2 regions of the Isoptericola maris genome follow, and region 1 is predicted to be linked to the other one. Evidence: predicted binding sites of a transcription regulator. Region 1 holds the regulator's gene; the other holds the start of a gene.
What was found. The regulator LexA, encoded in region 1, represses DNA repair genes until DNA is damaged. The targets are predictions, from matches to a motif close to TCGAACANNTGTTCGA.
Positions count from the first base shown of each region.

Region 2: uvrA (excinuclease ABC subunit UvrA) is a predicted target of LexA. The motif match lies at 5,086-5,101, and genes of this name have one in related genera.

Region 1 is NZ_JBLUNY010000005.1:88,485-95,553, reverse strand. Features, by position in the region: gene hflX (GTPase HflX) at 1-652, shown strand, start outside; gene ACH5HR_RS09555 (ATP-dependent DNA helicase) at 727-2,778, shown strand; gene ACH5HR_RS09550 (L-lactate dehydrogenase) at 2,811-3,770, shown strand; gene lexA (transcriptional repressor LexA) at 3,787-4,548, opposite strand; gene ACH5HR_RS09540 (LysM peptidoglycan-binding domain-containing protein) at 4,750-5,091, shown strand; gene nrdR (transcriptional regulator NrdR) at 5,181-5,696, shown strand; gene ACH5HR_RS09530 (DUF5302 domain-containing protein) at 5,744-5,926, shown strand; gene serA (phosphoglycerate dehydrogenase) at 5,993-7,069, opposite strand, start outside.
Region 2 is NZ_JBLUNY010000001.1:176,307-183,375, reverse strand. Features, by position in the region: gene uvrC (excinuclease ABC subunit UvrC) at 1-1,523, opposite strand, end outside; gene ACH5HR_RS00860 (OsmC family protein) at 1,565-2,074, opposite strand; gene uvrA (excinuclease ABC subunit UvrA) at 2,093-5,056, opposite strand; gene ACH5HR_RS00850 (YciI family protein) at 5,172-5,468, shown strand; gene ACH5HR_RS00845 (TerC family protein) at 5,478-6,482, opposite strand; gene ACH5HR_RS00840 (VOC family protein) at 6,675-6,953, opposite strand; gene uvrB (excinuclease ABC subunit UvrB) at 6,895-7,069, opposite strand, start outside.

The DNA of each region.
Region 1 (7,069 bases):
GATCGCGGGCTACACCAACGCCGGCAAGTCGTCGCTGCTCAACGCGCTGACGGGCGCCGGGGTGCTCGTGGAGAACGCGCTGTTCGCCACCCTCGACCCGACCGTTCGCCGGTCCCGGACCGAGGACGGCCGCGTCTTCACCTACGCCGACACCGTCGGGTTCGTCCGGCACCTGCCGCACCAGCTCGTCGAGGCGTTCCGGTCCACGCTCGAGGAGGTCGGCGACGCCGCCCTGCTGCTGCACGTCGTCGATGCCTCCCACCCGGACCCGGAGGGCCAGATCGACGCCGTCCGGGAGGTGCTCGCGGAGATCCCCGGCATGGACGACGTGCCCGAGGTCGTGGTGCTCAACAAGGCCGACGTGGCCGACCCGACGGTCGTGGGCCGCATCCAGCGCAGGGAACGCCGCACGGCGGTGGTCTCGGCGCACTCGGGCGAGGGCATCGCCGAGCTCCGCGCGCTGATCGCCGACACGCTGCCGCGCCCCGCGGTCGAGATCGACCTCGTGGTGCCGTACTCGCGCGGCGACCTCGTCCACCGGGTCCACGAGAACGGCGAGCTCGCCGGGGAGGAGCACCTCGCCGACGGCACGCGCCTGCGCGGCCGGGTCGACGCTGCGCTCGCCGCGGAGCTGGAGGGTGTGGCGCTCTGAGCCGGGCGACCGCCGTCGTCCGTGTGCTGTGGACCGGGCACCCGCGGCGCCTCCCACGCCCGTAGGATCGTCCGGTGAACTCGTCCGCCTCGTCCGCAGAACCCGCCGAGCAGCCGCCCGAGGTCACCGAGCTCCTCGACCTCGCCGTGGCGGCCCTCGGCGGGTCGCGGCGCGAGGGCCAGGACCGGATGGCCGAGGCGGTCACCGACGCCGTGGAGTCCGGTCGGCACCTCCTCGTCCAGGCGGGCACCGGCACGGGCAAGTCTCTCGGGTACCTGGTACCCGCCGTCCGGCACGCCGTCACGGCCGGCGAGCGCGTCGTGGTCTCCACCGCGACCCTCGCGCTGCAGCGTCAGGTGATCACCCGTGACCTCCCCCTGGTCGCCGACGCCGTCGCGCCGCGGCTGGCACGGCCGCCGCGCGTCGCGCTGCTCAAGGGCTGGCACAACTACCTCTGCCGGCACAAGGTCACCGGCGGCTATCCCGTCGACGGCGCCACGCTGTTCGACCTCCCGGCCGACCCCGGCCCTGGCGAGGGTTCGTCGGCCGAGCAGCACCCCGCGGCGGCGCCACGGGGCCGGTCCGACGACGGCGCGCGGCTGGCCGACCACGTCCGGCGGCTGCACGAGTGGGCCCAGGAGACCGACACCGGTGACCGGGACGACCTGGTCCCGGGCGTGCCGGACCGGGCCTGGCGGCAGGTGTCCGTGACGTCGCTGGAATGTCTCGGGCAGCGCTGCCCCCTGATCGACGAGTGCTTCGGGGAGCAGGCGCGGAACACCGCGCGCGAGGCCGACGTCGTGGTGACCAACCATGCGATGCTCGGGATCGCGGCGTCCGGCAACACCAACGTGCTGCCGGAGCACGACGTGCTCGTGGTAGACGAGGCGCACGAGCTGGCCGACCGGATCACGGCGGCGGCGACCGTGGACCTGTCCGGAGGCACGGTGGAGCACGCCGCCCGGCTCGTGCGTCAGCACGGCGGGACGCTGACCGACGACCTCGACGCCGCCGCACGGTCGCTGGCAGAGGTCCTCGCGCGGGTCCCGGCGGAGCGTTACCCGCAGGGCCTGCCCGGCGAGCTGCAGACCGCGGTCGAAGCGGTCCGCGACGCCGCCCGGACGCTCCTGAGCGACGTCAAGCCGGATCGGGGGGCTGAGCCGGACGCCGGCCTGAAGATGGCGCAGTCGGCCCTCACACAGCTGTTCGAGGTCGCCGAGCGCATGGCGGCGGAAGACACGAGCGCCGACGTGCTGTGGTGCTCGCGCCCCCCGGCCGACGCGCCGTGGGGCGACGGGGTGGGCCGGCTGCACGCCGCGCCGCTCGCGGTCGCGGGACTGATCAGCACCCAGCTCCTGGGCGAGCGGACCGGTGTGCTCACGTCGGCGACGCTGGCCCTCGGCGGCACGTTCGACCCGGTCGCCCGGTCCCTCGGCCTCGCGGCCTCGACGGGCGAGGACGACGCCGTCTGGCGTGGGCTGGACGTGGGCAGCCCGTTCGACTACCGCAAGCAGGGCATCTGCTACGTGGCCAAGCATCTGCCCGCCCCGGGGCGCGAGCCGACGACCGAGGCCCAGCTGGACGAGATCGCGGGACTCGTCGAGGCGGCCGGGGGTCGGACGCTCGGGCTGTTCTCGTCCCGGCGGGCGGCCACGGCCGCCGCCGAGGCGATGCGCGAACGGCTGGACGTCCCGGTGCTCTGCCAGGGGGACGACCAGCTGCCCACCCTGGTGCAGCAGTTCGCGGCCGACCCGGCGACCTGCCTCTTCGGCACGCTGTCGCTGTGGCAGGGGGTGGACGTGCCGGGTGACGCCTGTCGGCTCGTGATCATCGACCGGGTACCGTTCCCGCGACCGGACGACCCCGTGAAGGCGGCACGTGCCCGAGCCGTCGAGCAGGCCGGTGGCAACGGGTTCATGCAGGTGGCCGCGACCCACGCGGCGCTCCTGCTCGCCCAGGGCGCGGGCCGCCTCATCCGGTCGACTGACGACCGCGGCGTGGTGGCCGTGCTCGACCCCCGGCTCGTCACCGCACGCTACGGCACGTTCCTGACACGGTCGATGCCGGACTTCTGGCGCACGACCGACACCGAGCTGGTGCGCTCCGCGCTCCGGCGGCTCGCGTAGCGCCCCGCACGGGCGCGACCTAGTCTGACCGGGTGACAGCACCTCGCAGCAGGACCAAGATCGCCGTCGTCGGTGCCGGTGCGGTGGGGGCCACCCTCGCCTTCACAGCGCTGGCGCGTGGCACCGCCAGGACGGTCGCCCTCCAGGACGTCAACCGGGCCAAGGTCGAGGCCGAGGTGCTCGACCTGCAGCACGGCGGGATGTTCGTCCCCCAGGCCGAGGTGATCGGCTCGGACGACGTCGAGGTGTGCCGCGGCGCCGACGTCGTGATCGTCACCGCTGGAGCGAAGCAGCGGCCGGGACAGTCTCGACTGGACCTCGCGGAAGCGACCATCTCGCTGACCCGCAAGATCCTCCCGGGCCTCCTCGAGGTCGCGCCCGACGCCATCTTCCTGATGGTGACCAACCCGGTCGACGTCGTGACGTACGCGGCACAGCAGATCTCCGGGCTGCCGCCCGAGCGGGTCTTCGGCTCGGGCACGGTGCTCGACTCGTCACGGCTGCGCGGGGCGCTCGCACAGCACTGCGGGGTGGCGACGGCGAACGTGCACGCCTACATCGCCGGCGAGCACGGCGACTCCGAGATCGCGCTGTGGAGCTCCGCTCGCATCGCCGGGGTGCCGCTCCTGGAGTGGGAGGCGCTCCCGGGCCGCCCGCCGCTCGACGACGCCACCCGGAAGGTGATCACGCGCGACGTGGTCGAGTCCGCGTACCGCGTGATCGCCGGCAAGGGGGCGACCAACTACGCGGTCGGGCTCGCCGCGACGCGGATCGTGGAGGCGGTGCTCAACGACGAGCACCGTGTGATGCCCGTCTCCACCCGGATCGAGAACTTCCACGGGATCAGGGACGTGTGCCTGTCCCTGCCGACGCTGGTGGATGCCCGGGGCGCGACGACCGTCGTCGACACCCCGCTGTCCGAGCAGGAGGTGGCCGGCCTCCGGTCGTCGGCCGCGAGCGTGCGGTCGGTGCAGCAGCGATTCGGGCTCTAGCCGCAGAGCGTCGACGTCACAGGCTGCGCAGGACGGCGACCACCCGGCCGAGGACCTGTGCTTCGTCCCCGGAGATCGGGTCGTACGCGGAGTTCTGGGGCATCAGCCAGGTGTGACCGCCGGTCTGCTTGAACGTCTTGACCGTGGCCTCGCCGTCCAGCATCGCGGCGACGATCTCACCCTGCTCCGCGACTTTCTGGCGACGGACCACCACCCAGTCCCCGTCGCAGATGGCCGCGTCGATCATCGAGTCGCCCGCGACCTTGAGCAGGAAGAGCTCACCGTCACCCACGACCTGGCGGGGGAGCGGGAAGACGTCCTCGACGACCTGCTCGGCCAGGATCGGCCCACCGGCGGCGATACGACCGACGAGCGGCACGTAGGACGGCGTCGCGACCTCGCTCTCGGACCCGTCCGGGGTCGGCAGGCTCGACGACGCGACCGGTGAGCCCGCGGTGGAGGCCGCTCCGTCGCCCGCCGAGGGGTCCACGACCTCCATCGCCCGCGGACGGTTAGGGTCGCGGCGCAGATATCCCTTGCGCTCGAGCGTGGTGAGCTGATGCTTGACCGACGACGGGCTGGCCAGGCCGACGGCCTCGCCGATCTCCCGCATCGTCGGTGGATAACCGCGGCTCTCGACCGAGGCGCGGATCGTCTCGAGGACCCTTCGCTGGCGCGGGGTCAGCCGGTCCGGACCGGTGGAGATCTCGGAGACGGACGCGAGCGTGCCGTCGTGCGTACCGGACCCGGCGCCTTCGGTCTCGCGTGTCGTCGTCATGCGTCTCTCCCGTCAAGAACCAGACAAACCTGTCATCGCTCCCGTCAGAGTAGGGCAGATCCGCACCGACATCAAACATCTGTTCGAGATCTCTCGACGCGTGTCGGGTCGCCGTGATACCAATGTGTACAAGCGTTCGACGAACATACGTTTGACGGACAGGTGTTCGAGAGGCCCGTGCGGCTCCGGGAGGGCGAAGCAATGGCATCGATCGCAGTGGTCTCGCAGGCCGCAGGCTTCCTGGGCCTCGGTGGCCTACGCCTCACGGTTCGCGGGCGCCGCGTGCTCGTCGCCCTGGCGGTGCTTCTCCTGGCCGTGCCGGCCGTCGCCTGGGGTGCCAGTGCCGTCGCGGACGCGCCGGACCGTGCGCAGGAGGTGCGGCTCGAGACCGTGGCGCCGGGCGAGACGTTGTGGGAGTATGCGCGGTCGGTGGCGACCCCGGGCGAGGACCTGCGGGACGTCGTCGCCGCGCTGCAAGAGCTGAACGGGCTGGGCGGCGCGGAGCTCAGGGCGGGGCAGGTCCTGGTGCTGCCGCTCGACTAGCGGCACGTGGTGTTGCACCGAGGGCTGGCTGGCGCATACTTTCGTCGGGCAGCCGGGCACGGGCCCGGCCCGACCGCAGGAGACTCCGGATGCACTGCCCGTTCTGCCGACACGCCGACTCGCGCGTGGTCGACTCTCGTACCGCCGACGACGGATCGTCGATCCGACGCCGCCGCCAGTGCCCGAACTGCCAGCGCCGTTTCACCACGATCGAGACCGCGAGCCTCTCCGTCGTCAAACGTTCGGGCGCGACCGAACCGTTCAGCCGTGACAAGGTCGTCGCCGGGGTGCGCAAGGCGTGCCAGGGTCGGCCGGTGAGCGCCGACGACCTGGCGCTCCTGGCGCAGCGGGTCGAGGAGACGCTGCGTGGCTCGGGCAGCGCGGAGATCGACGCCTACGAGATCGGCCTGGCCATCCTGGGTCCCCTCCGGGAGCTCGACGAGGTCGCCTACCTGCGTTTCGCCTCGGTCTACCAGGCGTTCGACTCGCTCGACGACTTCGACGCAGCGATCACATCCCTGCGCGCGGAACGGGCCGAGCGCGAGACGGCCGCGGGTACGGCGCCCGGCGGCTCGGTGGAGGAGGCTCCCACCGCGTCCACGTGATCGGAAAAGCCCTCGCGCCCGCGGGCCGAGGGGCGCATGCTGGGCCTATGACAGACGACAAGAGGACGACCGCCCCCGGCGACGATGCCAAGGCACGGTTCAAGGAGGCCCTGGACAAGAAGAACGCTGCGCGCCACCGCACGTCCGACTCCGAGCGGAACACCGGATCCGTGCACGGTTCGGAGACCGCCGGTCCCGTGCAGCCGATGTTCCGGCGCAAGTCGGGCTGACGGACCTGACGACGAAGGGCCCGCACCATGGTGCGGGCCCTTCGTGCTCCGGTGCGGCGTGCGTGGTCAGCCGGCGGCGGGCCCCGGCGGGAACTCCGGGCGCTCGAACGCGTCGCGGATCCGCAGCCGCACCGTGGTGTCCATCGCCATGAGCTTCTTCGAGGCCCCACGCTGCGTGACGTCGGAGATGTCGGTGACCACGTAGCCGAGGTCCCCCCGCGTGGCGAGCATCTGGGCCTCGATGTTGGCACCATGGTCGGCGAAGACCTGGTTGACGGCAGCGAGCACGCCCGGCACGTTGCGGTGGAGCAGTGCGATCCGCCCGACCCCGGTGTGCTCGAGCTGCAGGTTCGGCAGGTTCACCGAGAGCGTCGTCGAGGCGGTCAAGAAGTACTCGCGCAGCTTCTTCGCGACGAAGTGACCGATCGACTCCTGCGCCTCGAGGGTCGAGCCGCCGACGTGCGGGGTGAGGATGACGTTGTCGAGGCCGCGCAACGGCGACTCGAAGTGGTCGCCGCGCTTCTTCGGCTCGGTCGGGAAGACGTCGACGGCCGCACCGGAGAGGTGGCCCGAGAGGATGTGCTCACGCAGGGACTCGACGTCGACGACGAAGCCGCGCGAGAGGTTGAGGAAGATCGCCCCCGGCTTCATCCGCGCGAACATGTCACCGGTGAACATCCCGGCGTTCCCGGGGCGCCCGTCCACGTGGATCGTCACCGCGTCGGCGACCTCCAGGAGCTCGCCCAGCGTCTCCACGCGGTGGGCGTTGCCGAGCGCGAGCTTCTCGGCAGCGTCGTAGAAGACGACCTTCATGCCCAGGTTCTCGGCCAGCACCGAGAGCTGGGAGCCGATGTTCCCGTACCCGATGATGCCGAGCGTGCGGCCGCGCACCTCGTGCGAGCCCTCGGCCGTCTTGTCCCAGACGCCGTCGTGCAGCGCCTTGTCCCGCACGGTGAGCCGCCGGGTCAGGGCGATGATCTCCGAGACCGCCAGCTCGACGACCGAGCGGGTGTTCGAGAACGGTGCGTTGAACACGGCGACGCCGTGCGACGACGCCGCCTCGAGGTCGATCTGATTCGTCCCGATGGAGAACGTGCCGACGGCCAGCAGGCCGGGCACGGACTCCAGGACGCGACGGGTGAC
Region 2 (7,069 bases), on a different contig from region 1:
CGCCGGCGTTCCTCCGGGTCGACCTCCGCCCCGACCTCGCCGGTCGACCCGAGCTCGCCCGATGCGTGGCGATCGGCCAGGTAGCGCTTGAACCGGCGGGTGATCACCTCGTACATCGCCGCGGTGTCGTCCGCCGCCCCGTCGCCCTCCGGACCGCGCACCGAGAACGACCGGTACTCGCTCTTGCGCGGCAGCCCGTCCTCGAAGACGACCATCGACGCCGACTGGTAGGTGCCCTGGGTGTGCGAGACGTCGTAGCACTCGATCCGCAGCGGTGCCTCGTCCAGCCCGAGGGCCTCCTGCAGCTCGGCCAGCGCCTGGCTGCGCGTCGTGAGGTCACCGGCTCGCCGGGTGCGGTGCAGGGCGAGCGCCTGCTCGGCGTTCTTGCGGACCGTCTCGGCGAGCTCGCGCTTGTCGCCCCGCTGCGGGACGCGGACGTCCACCCGGGCACCACGCAGGCCGGTCAGCCACGCGGTGACCTGCTCGAGGTCGGCGGGCAGGATCGGCACCAGGACCTCTCGCGGCACCGCGTCACGCGCGACGGCTCGCGCCTCACGCTCGGACGCGTCCGGGTCGCGCGCGTCGTCCACGGCCCCGTAGACCTGCTGGAGGAGGTGCTCCACGAGCTCGGCGTCGGTCGCGTCCTCGACCTTCTCCACGATCCAGCCGCGCTGGCCACGGATCCTGCCTCCGCGGACGTGGAACACCTGGACCGCCGCTTCCAGCTCGTCCCCCACCATGGAGAAGACGTCGGCGTCCGTCGCGTCGGAGAGCACGACGGCGTTCTTCTCCGTCACGCGCCGCAGGGCCGCCAGGTCGTCGCGCAGCCGGGCCGCCTGCTCGTACTCCAGGTCCGCGGCAGCCGCGGACATCTCCGCCTCGAGCCGGCGGACGAAGCGCGCCGTGTCGCCTGCCATGAAGTCGCACAGGTCGCTCGCCAGGTCGTGGTGGTCCTCGACGCTGATCCGGCCGACGCAGGGCGCCGCGCACTTGTCGATGTAGCCGAGCAGGCACGGGCGTCCCGACTGCTGCGCCCGCCGGTAGACCCCGGCCGAGCAGGTCCGCACGGGGAACACCCGCAGCAGGAGGTCGAGGGTCTCGCGGATCGCCCATGCGTGACCGTAGGGGCCGAAGTAGCGGGTCCCCGGACGCTTCGCGCCGCGCATCACCTGTGCGCGGGGGACCTCGTCACCCATCGTGACCGCGAGGTACGGGTAGGACTTGTCGTCGCGGTACTTGACGTTGAAGCGGGGGTCGTACTCCTTGATCCAGGAGTACTCCAGGGCGAGAGCCTCCACCTCGGTGCCGACGACCGTCCACTCGACCGACGCCGCCGTGGTGACCATCTGCTGCGTACGGTGGTGCAGGTTGGCGACATCCTGGAAGTAGCTGGACAGCCGCTGGCGCAGGCTCTTCGCCTTGCCCACGTAGATCACACGGCCGTGCGCGTCGCGGAACCGGTACACGCCCGGCGAGGTCGGGATCTCTCCCGGCCGAGGTCGATATGTCGCGGGGTCGGCCATGGGCCCAGGTTAGGTCAGGTCACCGACATCTCCCGAAACGCTCAGGCGGCGGCGTCCGCCACGTGCAGCGGCGCCGGCTCGACCAGCACCCTGAAGTTCACGCTGCGAGCCAGGAAGCACAGCGCGTGCGCGCGATGGTGCAGGTTCGCGACGTGCTCGTCCGTGGCCTGCTCCCCCGACTCGACGACCACCCGGGGGTGCAGCGTCACGTCGGTGAACTGGCCCTCGCCGCGGGCCTCGACCCGCATCGTGCCCGTGGCGTCGTCGCTGTACTCGCGCACCTCCAGGCCGGACTCGGCCGCCAGGTGCAGGAACCACAGCATGTGGCACTGGGACAGGCTCGCGACGAACAGGTCCTCGGGGCTGAACCGCTCCGGGTCGCCGCGGAACTGCGGGTCCGCCGAGCCGGGCAGCACGGGGCGTCCGGGCAGCACGACGTCGTGGTCACGCGTGTACGCGGTGTAGGACGACGTCACCGTGTCCGGACCGCCGGACTGGACGCCTGCAGCGGGCCAGCGGACCGCGACCGAGTATCCGTGGTGAGCTCCCATGGCCAACACCGTAGAGGTTCAGGCGGCGTCGCGCTTGGTGGCTCGGGCCTTCTTCGTGCTCTTGCGTCCCGCAGGCACCGCGGCCGCGGCGGACGACGGCGCCGGCGGCTCGACCGGGACGTCTGGATGTGCCGCGAGGACCTCGGCGAGGTAGCGCCCCGTGTGGCTCTCCTCGACCTCCGCGACCTGCTCGGGGGTGCCCTGCGCCACCACCGTGCCGCCGCCCGAGCCGCCCTCGGGGCCCATGTCGACGACCCAGTCGGCGCTCTTGACGACATCGAGGTTGTGCTCGATGACGAGCACCGTGTTGCCCTTGTCCGCCAACGACTGCAGGACGCCCAGGAGCTTGCGGATGTCCTCGAAGTGCAGGCCTGTGGTGGGCTCGTCCAGCACGTACACCGTGCGGCCGGTCGACCGCTTCTGCAGCTCGCTGGCGAGCTTCACCCGCTGCGCCTCGCCGCCGGAGAGCGTCGGGGCCGGTTGTCCGAGCCGCACGTAACCCAGACCGACGTCCACGAGCGTGGACAGGTGGCGGGAGATCGCGGGGAACGCCGCGAAGAACTCGGCGGCCTCCTCGATGGGCATGGCGAGCACGTCGGCGACCGTCTTGCCCTTGAAGTGCACCTCGAGGGTCTCGCGGTTGTACCGCGCACCGTGGCAGACCTCGCACGGGACGTAGACGTCGGGCAGGAAGTTCATCTCGATCTTCAGCGTGCCGTCGCCCGAGCACGCCTCGCAGCGGCCGCCCTTGACGTTGAAGGAGAACCGCCCCGGTCCGTAGCCTCGGACCTTCGCCTCCTCGGTCTCGGCGAAGATCTTGCGCACCCGGTCCCACACCCCCGTGTAGGTCGCGGGGTTCGAGCGCGGCGTCCGGCCGATCGGACCCTGGTCGACGTGCACGACCTTGTCCAGCTGGTCCGTCCCGGTCACGCGCGTGTGCCGTCCGGGGACCTGGCGGGCCCCGTTCAGCTCGTTGGCCAGGACGGTGTGCAGGATCGAGTTCACCAGGGTCGACTTGCCCGAGCCCGAGACGCCCGTCACGGCGGTGAGCACGCCGAGCGGGAACGAGACGTCGATGTCTCGCAGGTTGTTCTCCCGCGCACCGACGACGGACACCTGCCGCGCGGGATCGACGCCGCGGCGCACCGCGGGCAGCGCGATGCTCCGCCGGCCGGCCAGGTACGCGCCGGTCATCGAACCCTCGGCCTCGAGCAGGCCGGCGTAGTCGCCGGAGTGCACGACGGCGCCGCCGTGCTCGCCCGCGCCGGGACCGACGTCGACGATCCAGTCGGCCGCGCGGATCGTGTCCTCGTCGTGCTCGACGACGATCAGGGTGTTGCCGAGGTCCCGCAGGCGGGTGAGGGTGTCGATCAGCCGCCGGTTGTCACGCTGGTGCAGCCCGATGCTGGGCTCGTCGAGCACGTACAGGACCCCGACCAGGCCGGAGCCGATCTGGGTCGCCAGTCGGATGCGCTGCGCCTCGCCGCCCGACAGCGTCCCCGCGGCCCGCTCCAGGGTCAGGTAGTGCAGACCGACGTCCAGCAGGAAGCCCAGCCGGGCGTGGATCTCCTTGAGCACCTCGCCCGCGATCGCCGTCTCCCGGGACCCGAGCTCGAGGGCGTCCAGGTACTCCTTGGCGGCGCCGATCGGCAGCCGGCACACGTCCCAGATCGACTTCGAGCCGACCTTGACGGCGAGGACCTCCGGCTTGAGGCGTGCTCCGTGGCACTCGGGGCACGGGACCTCGCGCATGTAGGCCTCGTAGCGCTCCTTCGACCATTCCGACTCGGTCTCCGTGTGCCGGCGCTCGATGAACGTCACAGCACCCTCGAACCCGGTCGAGTACTGGCGTTCGCGGCCCCACCGGTTGCGGTACTTGACGTGCACCTGATGGTTGCGCCCGTGCAGGACGGCGTCACGCGCCCGCTGCGGCAGCGCCCGCCACGGGACGTCCATCGAGAACTTCATCTCCTCGGCGAGCGCACCGAGGACTCGTGCGAAGTACTCCGAGGAGGTCTGCGACCAGGGCGCGACCGCACCCTCGCGCAGGGTCCGCTCGTGGTCCGGCACGACCAGCTCGGGGTCGACCTCCAACCGGAAGCCGATGCCGGTGCACTCCGGGCACGCGCCGTACGGCGCGTTGAACGAGAAGGTCCGCGGCTCGATCTCGTCGAGGCTCAGCGGGTGGTCGTTGGGGCAGGAGCGCTTCTCCGAGTACTTCAGCAGACCCGGTAGCTCGTCGCCGGCCTCCGCATCGTCCGCGACGTCGACGAGGTCGATCATCACCAGACCGCCGGCCAGACCGAGCGCTGTCTCGACGGAGTCGGTCAGCCGGCGCTGCACGCCGTCGCGCGCGACCAGCCGGTCGACGACCACCTCGATGTCGTGCTTGACCTTCTTCTCCAGCGCGGGCGGGCTGCTGAGCTGGACGACGTCGCCGTCGACGCGTGCTCGCGAGAAGCCCTGGGTCTGCAGCTCGGCGAAGAGATCGGTGTACTCACCCTTACGACCCCGCACCACCGGGGCGAGCACCTGGTATCGCGTCCCCTCCGGCAGGTCGAGGATCTTGTCCACGATCTGCTGGGGCGTCTGCGCCTGGACCGGCTCGTCGCACACCGGGCAGTGCTGGGTGCCGGCCCGCGAGAAGAGCAGACGGAGGTAGTCGTAGACCTCCGTGATCGTGCCGACCGTCGAGCGCGGGTTGCGGTTCGTCGACTTCTGGTCGATCGAGACCGCCGGGCTCAACCCTTCGATGAAGTCAACGTCCGGCTTGTCCATCTGGCCCAGGAACTGCCGGGCGTAGGCGGACAACGACTCGACGTAGCGCCGCTGCCCCTCGGCGAAGATGGTGTCGAAGGCCAGTGACGACTTGCCCGAGCCGCTCAGGCCGGTGAAGACGATGAGCGAGTCCCGCGGCAGGTCGAGGTCGACGTTGCGCAGGTTGTGCTCGCGGGCACCGGAGACGACGAGGCGATTGCTCACCGCAGCATCGTACGGCCCACCACCGACATTCGTACAGGTGTTCCATGTCACGTCGCCGCGGCACGCACCGTGGACGCTCCGGCCGGGTGCTGCCGCGAGATGCTTGGATGACGGCATGAGTGTCTACGCCGTCACCTACGTCTATGCCCCCGACAGCATCGCTGCGCGCGACCGGGCACGTCCCGCGCACCGCGACCACCTGCAGGCGCTGTGCGCCGACGGCGCGGTCCTCGTCTCCGGACCCCTGCCCGCGACCGACGACGAGCCCGACGGCGCCCTCATCGTGGTGACCGCACCGTCGGCCGCGGAGGCGGACGCGCTGCTCGGCACCGACCCGTTCCGTCGCGAAGGGCTCGTCGCGGAGGTCTCCGTACGGGAGTGGGTGCCCGTCATCGGCGGGTTCGCGGGCTGAGGTCGGCCGTCAGCCGTCACCCTTCTCGACGGTCGCGCTGATGCGCCTGTCCCGGCGCGTCTTCATCAGTGACGTCACGGTGGTGATGCCGAGCACCACCACGATGAACGCCAGCGAGTAGCTCGTCGGGATCTCCGGGATCACCTCGACGTGCTCGCCGCCGTTGACGAACGGCAGCTCGTTGGTGTGCAGCGCGTGGATGACCAGCTTCACCCCGATGAATCCGAGGATCGCGGCGAGCCCGTAGTTGAGGAACACGAGGCGGTCGAGCAGGCCGTCGACGAGGAAGTAGAGCTGCCGCAGGCCGAGCAACGAGAACGCGTTGGCCGCGAAGACGAGGAACGTCTCCTGGGTCAGGCCGAAGATCGCCGGGATCGAGTCGACAGCGAAGAGCAGGTCGGCGCTGCCGATCGCGACCATGACGATGAGCATCGGCGTGATGTATCGCTTGCCGTCCATCCGGACGGTCATGCGGTGCTCGACGTAGTCGTCGGTGGTCCGGAACAGCCGCCGGGTCAGGCGGAGCACCGCGTTCTCGGTGAACTCCTCGTCGTGGGAGGTTCCCGCGCGGGCCTGGGCGATCGCGGTCCACACGAGGAACGCGCCGAAGAGGTAGAAGATCCAGGCGAAGTTCGCGATGAGCGCCGCTCCGGCCAGGATGAAGATCGTCCGCAGCACGAGCGCGATCGTGATGCCGACCAGCAGCACGCGCTGCTGGTGCTCCCTCGGCACACGGAAGCTCGTCATGATCAGGACGAACACGAACAGGTTGTCGACGCTGAGCGACTTCTCCGTGATGTAGCCGGCGAAGTACTCACCGCCGTACTGGCTGCCCCAACCGGCGAAGACGATCGCTCCGAACACGAGGGCCACCGCCACGTAGGCGAGCGACCACCACGCCGACTCCTTGAGCGTCGGCGCGTGCGGCGTGCGCACGTGGCCGAGGTAGTCGACGACGAGCATCGCCAGGATCGCGGCGACAGTGACGATCCATACCCACACGGGTACGTCCATGACAGATCCTTCCGGTACGCAGGACAAGGCACCGGAGGTCTCTCTCACCCGCGGGCAACCCGGGTGGATGAGACCGAACCGGCGTCCGTGCCGGTCGTACTGACGGCCTCACCACTTGGGAGATACTCCCCTCCAACGAGCGTCAAGCATACGGCACGACGACGGTGCGGGGCACCCGCGCGGAGCCGTCGCTCACTGCAGGCAGAACTCGTTGCCCTCGGGGTCCTGCATCACGATCCAGACGTCCCCGAGCTCTGCGCCCTCGCTCAGCACGGTCGCTCCGAGGGCCGTGAGACGCTCGGCCTCCGCCGTCAGGGCCGGGAGGCGTTCGTCGCCGGCGCGGCCGGCACTGACGTTCAGGTCGAGGGTACTCAGGTCCTCTGGTCGGGGAACTGTGGTTCCGGGGGCCGGGTCAACCCGTGGCCGCCCGCATCTGGCGCAGCTCCTTCTTGAGCCCGCCGATCTCGTCACGCAGGCGCGCCGCCACCTCGAACTGCAGCTCGGCAGCGGCGGCGTGCATCTGGTCGCTGAGCTCTTGGATCAGCTCGGCGAGCTCCTCCGCCGCCAGCCCGGCCAGCCGGTTGCCC